DNA from 2 places in the Pararhizobium sp. LjRoot238 genome. Region 1 is predicted to be linked to the other one. Evidence: riboswitches for the same ligand, from Rfam matches in the RefSeq annotation. Region 1 holds a riboswitch; the other holds the start of a gene.
The links. A riboswitch is a leader RNA that binds a small molecule or an ion and turns the genes downstream of it on or off. The one in region 1 is predicted to bind thiamine pyrophosphate.
Positions count from the first base shown of each region.

Region 1 (3,791 bases):
CGAACCATGAGGCACCGCCGCCGGCCCGCGCCGCCGTCTCCGCGATCTCGACATGAACCCTGCGCGCTGCCAGTTCATGGGCAAGGGTGAGGCCGGCAACGCCGGCCCCCCTGATCAGGACGCGCATGGTTACTCTCCCGCGGGCGGAGCGTTTCCATCGGTGCCAAGCGGCATATAGAGATCGCCGCCCGCCTGGAACTTCGCGGCCATCGCTTCCAACCCCTCCTTCTGGGCCTCGGCGCGGATGTCATGCGATATCCGCATGGAGCAGAATTTCGGGCCACACATCGAGCAGAAATGCGCGACCTTGTGGGCTTCCTTCGGCAGGGTTTCGTCGTGGAAGGAGCGCGCCGTTTCCGGATCGAGCGAGAGGTTGAACTGGTCTTCCCAGCGGAACTCGAAACGGGCCCGCGATAGCGCGTCGTCGCGCAGCTGGGCTGCCGGATGCCCCTTGGCAAGGTCGGCGGCATGGGCGGCGATCTTGTAGGTGATGACCCCGACCTTGACGTCGTTGCGGTCGGGTAGGCCAAGATGCTCCTTCGGCGTGACGTAGCAGAGCATAGCCGTGCCGAACCAGCCGATCATGGCAGCACCAATGCCCGAGGTGATGTGATCGTAGCCTGGCGCAATGTCGGTCGTCAGCGGCCCGAGCGTATAGAACGGGGCTTCGCCGCAGACTTCCAACTGCTTGTCCATGTTTTCCTTGATCTTGTGCATCGGCACGTGGCCGGGGCCTTCGATCATCACCTGGCAATCTTTCGCCCAGGCGATCTGCGTCAGTTCGCCCAGCGTCTCCAGTTCCGCGAACTGCGCGGCGTCGTTGGCATCGGCGATCGAGCCGGGACGCAGGCCGTCGCCAAGCGAGAAGGAGACGTCATAGGCGCGGCAGATGTCGCAGATCTCTTCGAAGTGCTCGTAGAGAAAGCTCTCCTTGTGGTGATGCAGACACCACTTGGCCATGATCGAACCGCCGCGCGAGACGATGCCGGTGACGCGGTTGACGGTGAGCGGAATGTAGTGAAGCCGCACGCCGGCGTGGATGGTGAAATAGTCGACGCCCTGCTCGGCCTGCTCGACCAGCGTGTCGCGGAAGACCTCCCAGGTGAGATCCTCGGCAATTCCGTTGACCTTTTCCAGCGCCTGATAGAGCGGCACCGTGCCGATCGGCACCGGCGAATTGCGGATGATCCACTCGCGGATGTTGTGGATGTTACGGCCGGTTGACAGGTCCATCACCGTATCGGCACCCCAGCGGGTCGCCCACACCATCTTCTCGACTTCCTCGGCCATCGAGGAGGTGACGGCGGAATTGCCGATATTGGCGTTGATTTTCACCAGGAAATTGCGGCCGATGATCATCGGTTCGGATTCGGGGTGATTGATGTTCGCCGGGATGACCGCCCGCCCGCGCGCAACTTCCTCGCGCACGAACTCGGCTGTGACGTGATCCGGAATGCGGGCGCCAAAACTTTCGCCGTCACGAACCAGAGCCTCCTTTGCGGCCTTGCGCCCGAGGTTTTCGCGGATGGCGATGTATTCCATCTCTGGCGTGATGATCCCGGCCCGCGCATAGGCAAGCTGGGTGACGGCCTTGCCGTCCCTGGCCTTGAGCGGCCGGTTGCGGATCGGAAATTCCGGCGTCAGCCGTTCGCCGGTGGCAAAGCCGTTGTCTTCGGGTTTGACATGCCGGCCCTCATACGCCTCGACGTCACCACGCGCCGTCACCCAGGCGTGGCGCAGTCGAGGTAGCCCGGCGTCGATCGAAACGGTGAGGGTGGAATCGGTGTAGGGACCGGAGGAATCATAGACGGTGACCGGCGGTTCGCCCGACGTTGGATGAAGCGCGATCTCCCGCATCGGCACGCGGATGTCCGGATGCCGTTCACCCGGAACATGGACTTTGCGCGAGGCCGGCAGGGGGCCTGTGGTGACAGTCGGGGTGAGGTTTTTTGCGGCAATATTCATGGTTGAGGCTCCAAATTTTAGGTTGGAGACCCAGTCCTTTAGAGCCGGAATGATGGAAAGACGCTGACACGAATCCGCAAACGGAAATCGAGTCATGGCAGCGCTCGCACCGTCCCTACGCCAGTATGAACTGGATCAGGTTCAACGGGTCACTGCGCTGCTTGAGGGCGGAAGAACCGCCTGTCACGCCAGCAGAATCTCAGCCCCTTGTCGGGACCCCCCTGGTGAATGCGGTCAGTAAGGCATGGTTCTGGACGATGCGTCAAGGGCTGTTGGCGTGGCCTGGGTGATGACGCGTCAAGCGGCGACCGGCTGCTCCTTTGCGCCTGCACGGCAAGCTGTAAAGATTTTCAATGATTTCAGTCTTCGTCTCGACAGCGTGGCTGCAGCAAATTATCTATAAAAAATGACCTCGACGCTCGAAGACACAATTGCCAGCCGTATCAGCCGCATCCTTGCCGACAGGATCGTGACGGGAGAGCTCGATCCGGGCACGAAGCTGCGGCAGGATCATATTGCCGAGGAGTTCGGAACGAGCCATGTGCCCGTGCGCGAAGCCTTTCGCCGGCTGGAGGCGCAAGGCCTTGCGGTCAGCGAGCCGCGCCGTGGCGTGCGGGTCGCGTCCTTCGATCTCAAGGAAGTCCGCGAAGTCGCGCAGATGCGCGCCGCGCTCGAAGTGCTGGCGCTTCGCCACGCAGCACCGCACCTGACGCCATCGATCCTCGATCTCGCCGAAGAGGCGACGGTCGCCGGCGACAATTCCCGCGACGTTCGATCCTGGGAGGAGGCGAACCGGCGTTTTCACAGCCTGATCCTCACGCCCTGCGGCATGCCGCGCCTGCTTGCCGCGATCAACGATCTGCATGCCGCCAGCGCCCGCTTCCTGTTCGCCAGCTGGCGCTCCGAATGGGAAGTTCGTACCGATCACGACCATCGCGCCATCCTGACGTTTCTGCGTCAGGGCAATGTCGAGAACGCCGCCGCCGTTCTCGAGCGCCACGTGCAGTGGATCGGGCAAAAACCCGTCCGGAGTGCGTCGGGAACGACGCGTGACGCCTTCGCGATCGTCGGCTGACGGTTGGCCCTGTTCCGACAGGTTTTTCCGACCGATACGCGTCAAACTGCGAGGCCGTGCCGTCCTCCTGAATTCTCGCTTTGATTGAAGTTTTTCCCACCCTCAACGAAAGGGCGCTTGCGTCCGATTGCGCCACAATAAATTATAGATAATATCAGGTCTTATCTATAGTGAGCTTGAAGGCAGGCGCGACAAGAGGGGAATCTATCGAAAATGTTGCAAGGAAGCACAGCCGCAGACCGCGTTGAACTGTCCGTCGTCACCCCGTCGGAGTCGACGTCGCTCGCTCAGGCGAAAATTATCTATAATTCTCCGTTCAACGATCTGTTGTTTCGGGCACAGACCGTTCACCGGGCGAATTTCGATCCCAACGCCGTGCAGATGAGCCGGCTGCTGTCGATCAAGACCGGCGGCTGCGCCGAGGATTGCGGCTATTGCAGCCAGTCAGCGCACTCTCCGACGGGCCTCAAGGCTTCCAAACTGATGATGGTCGAAAAGGTCGTCACCGAAGCACGCAAGGCCAAGGACGAAGGGGCCACCCGCTATTGCATGGGCGCCGCCTGGCGCAGCCCGAAGGACCGAGACATGGAAACGCTGGTCGCGATGGTCGCAAGCGTCAAGGCGCTCGGCATGGAAACCTGCATGACGCTCGGCATGCTATCGCCCACCCAAGCCGGCGCGCTGGCCAAGGCCGGTCTCGACTACTACAACCACAATATCGATACGTCGGAAGAGTTCTATTCTGAAATCA
Region 1 covers NZ_CAXUPP020000002.1:396,110-399,900, forward strand. Annotated here, with positions in the region: gene thiO (glycine oxidase ThiO) at 1-127, opposite strand, end outside; gene thiC (phosphomethylpyrimidine synthase ThiC) at 130-1,965, opposite strand; TPP riboswitch at 2,060-2,198, opposite strand; gene ACSQ3F_RS23090 (GntR family transcriptional regulator) at 2,372-3,040, shown strand; gene bioB (biotin synthase BioB) at 3,254-3,791, shown strand, end outside.

Region 2 (3,791 bases), on a different contig from region 1:
ACATGCGCCAGCAGGATTCCGGAAAGTCCGTAGATGCTGATCGGCTGATCCAGCCCCAGCCAGGCGAAGGCTGTGTTGAGTATGCCCTGCCGCCCCCAGATGCCGATCAGACCCAGCGCCGCAACCAGCGCCGGCAGGCCGAGCGGCAACGCCAACAGCCGAATGATCCAGACGCGGCCGGGAAAGGACGGTTGCCGCGCCAAAGCACGGGCAACGGGAATGGCGAGCACGATCGACAGGAATGTCGAGAGCGAGGCCTGCAGCAGCGTGAACCGCATCACACGCCAGATATAGGCGTCGAAGAGACCGCCTTGCCCGGATGTACCCGGCGCATCGAAGGCAAGCAGGGCATAGGCGGCGAGACAGACGAACAGGACGATACCGCCGAGGCAGAGCGCCCCGGCAGCCAAGGTCAGACGCTTTTCAAGACCGCCGGGCAATCGAAACTCAGTTCTTGCTCATGGCGGCGAGCCATTCGTCGATCCAGGCCTTGCGGTTGGCGGCAACCTCGTCGGAAGACATCAGATAAGTCTTTTGCGGATTGACCAGCTTGCCGAAGGCTTCCGGCAGCGGCTCCTTGGTCGCGGCGACGGGCATCATCCAGTTGGTCGTCGGAATGATCGACTGGAACTCCGGCCCGGTGACGAAGGAAAGGAAGTCCTTGGCAAGAGCCGGGTCCTTGGCGCTTTTCGTCATGCCGGCCACTTCGATCTGGATGTAATGGCCTTCCGAGAAGGCGGCCGCCTGATAGCGGTCGGTTCCTTCCGCGACCATGTGATAGGCGGGCGAGGTGGTATAGGACAGCACCATTGGCGCCTCGCCCTTGGTGAACAGGCCGTAAGCCTCCGACCAGCCGGGCGTTACCGTCAGGACGCGATCCTTGAGCTTGGCCCAGGCGGCACCGGCCTGATCGCCATAGACCGATTTGACCCACAGCAGCAGGCCAAGGCCCGGCGTCGAGGTGCGCGGGTCCTCGATGACGATCTTCTGGCTCGGATCGCCCTCCACCAGTTCCTTCAGGCTCTTCGGCGGTTCCTTCAGTGTCTCAGTGTCATAGATCACGGCGAAATGGCCGTAATCATAGGGAACGAAGACGTCGTCGGAAAAGCCGCCGGGAACCTTGACGGCGGACGTATCGACACCGTGCGGCGCGAAAAAGCCGGTCGCCTTGGCTTCGGAGACGAGATTGGTGTCGAGACCGAGAACGATATCGGCCTTGGAGGCGGCCCCCTCGAGCTTCAGCCGGGTCAAAAGCTCGACGCCGTCGGCAACGCTGACATACTCGACCTTGCATTGGCAGGTCTTTTCGAAGGCCTCGGCGACCTTGGCCGCTGGTCCCCATTCGCTGGTGAAGCTTTCATAGGTGTAGACGGTCAGCGTCTTGTCTTGCGCGGAGACCGCGACAGGCGGCGTCAGGGCGGCAAGGGCCGCAATCAGGGAAATCAATGCCGTGCGCATCAGCGCCTCCTTTAAATCCAAGTGGATGGGGAATAGGGCGCTGAAATGTGCCGTCTAATCCCTCCGCCGGTGCAAACCGGATCAGGTTCCGCGGGTTGGCTGTTTGAAGCCTCTCAGCCGATCGTCCAGGTAGGACAAACGGCACCCCGTTAGAGCAGAAGGAGATTTAGACTTGAGTGAAATGCTTGGCAAGAGGGGCGAGGGAAACGCCGGGGGCTGCCTCTTGCGCGGTCGGGCCCTTCCCTATGGGGGAAAGCAGGGAGAGCCACCAGCGGAATACACGATCGACTATATCGGCTGCGACTACATGAGCCGCGATATTGCAGGCGTAAGTGCATTGCCGAGGCAGGCTCTCACGGTTCGACAGAGGTTGTCTATCTGTACTTAGGCCCAGCACCCGGAACGCGGGGGAGAGTCGAGTCATCACCGATAAGGACTCGCGTTTTCGGAGAATCATGCTTTGATCTTCCCTTTAGGGGGAGATAGAGATGACCGGAGACGAGCAGCAAAATTTGCCAACTACCTGGAAGGACGCGTTGGCTGGCGTCGCAGAGGGCGGTTTACCTCAACTTATAGCAGGCCCAGCCGGCAAGGCGATTAGCCGGCTGGTTGGCGCCGCAGTTGAAATCCCAGCGGCTTGGCTTGAGCAAAAAGCTCAGACTATCCGCGATGAAACGGAGGCTCGATCGAAGGTGATGCAAGTCCTTAGCGAAAAAGCCGCGGAGCTCGGTATTCAAGATGAAAGGCTACTTGGCCGAGGCTTGGACAATCTTCTTGGCCGCGCCTTTAGGGAGCAGGAAAACCGAGAGGCCGTGGCTGTCAAAGTGGTCGAACAGCTATCTGAAGAACCAGCCCAGCCGGGAAGCGAGGGACCGTCGGATGATTGGCTGAATGTGTTCGAGCAGCACGCGGCGAAAGCAAGTTCCGAAGAGTTGAGGGAGACTTGGGCACGCGTATTGGCCGGTGAAATCAGAAAACCAAACGCATTCTCACTGAAGACATTGCAGTTTTTGTCTGTCTTAGACAAAGAAACGGCGCTAGCCGCGGAGGCTTTGCTTTCAAGGGTTGTAGATATTAATGGGGCCCTCATCGGGGAAGTATCAGGCGAAACATTTATGATGATGCAGAAAGCCCGTGAGGCTGGCCTTATAGGTCAGCTAGACATTGACACTATAGTGACAGTAGACGTTCGGGAGGACGGATTAAGAATACATGCCATGGGCGATGTTGCAATCGTGGCGAGAGCAGACCCCGGAAGCCAGTATAAATTTGAGTGCACGACAATTTCCACCACAGCCATGCAAGTATACCCAATCGTCCGGCCCAAGCCCTCTGAAGCGGCGATAGAGTTATTTATTCAAGAACTTAAGGGGAAGCCCGTGATTAAGACTATCGAGCGAGGTCGAATCGTGCGCGATGGTAATAAGGTCTTTGCTTCTGATCTGCAGCGAGTTTGGGAGCGAACGGCAAACGACGTGCCACAACAGTGAATTTCTGCCTTCTAACAGCCTCCGTCCCGGCCGCCTTGGGAGGGAGTAGAGGGGCAAAGAAAAACCCGAGGCTGCCCCTCGGTTCGAGTTCAAAAGCGGGGAAGTTTATTCGTCACCCGCTTTTTCTGTCTAGCGCTTCAGCAGCTCGGCCCGATCGCTTCGCGGATCAATGAGAGCCGAATGACCAGGCGAACAGTGCCAGCCGGTGGAAGTCCGGCCTCCCATCACCTGCGGATCGGGTGAGGGTCTCACGCCGCCGGCTTTTGCGGCAGGCGGACGGATTTGAGGCTGATCGCCGAGACGAGCGTGACCAGCGTCATGCCGACGGCCGTCAGGAACAGCGGCTGGAAGGCGGCCGTATAGCTTTCGGCGACGAGCCGGCGGGTTTCCGCAGGCAGCGCCGACAGCATCAGCGGCGTCAGCTTTTCGATGTCCTCGACGCCCGGGATCGAGGCCGCACCGCGTGCCAGCCCGGCGGCGATCGTCGCGCCATAGATCGAGATGGCGATCGAGGCGCCGGCCATGCGCGACAGGGTGACCGCGCCGGTCGCCGCGCCGACATCGCCGCGCAAGGCAATGTTTTGGACGCCGATGACGGGCACTTGCTGGCCGAAGCCGATGCCAATGCCGTGCAGCGTCATGACGGCGCCGATGATGAAGAGCGGCGTACCGGGCTGGATCTGCGTGAACATCAGCAAGGCCAGGGCCGTCAGGCTGGCGCTGGTGATCGCAAACGGCTTGTAGCGCCCAAAGAGCGATATCAGCCGCCCTGCCGTCAAAGAGCCGGCGACGATGCCGCCCGTCAGCAGGATGAACAGCAGTCCGGCCACCGACGGCGTGAGG
Region 2 covers NZ_CAXUPP020000001.1:1,591,886-1,595,676, reverse strand. Annotated here, with positions in the region: gene thiP (thiamine/thiamine pyrophosphate ABC transporter permease ThiP) at 1-416, opposite strand, end outside; gene thiB (thiamine ABC transporter substrate binding subunit) at 448-1,458, opposite strand; TPP riboswitch at 1,500-1,617, opposite strand; gene ACSQ3F_RS07875 (DUF2806 domain-containing protein) at 1,947-2,948, shown strand; gene ACSQ3F_RS07870 (MDR family MFS transporter) at 3,197-3,791, opposite strand, start outside.
Region 2: another riboswitch for thiamine pyrophosphate. It lies ahead of thiB (thiamine ABC transporter substrate binding subunit); the one in region 1 lies ahead of thiC (phosphomethylpyrimidine synthase ThiC).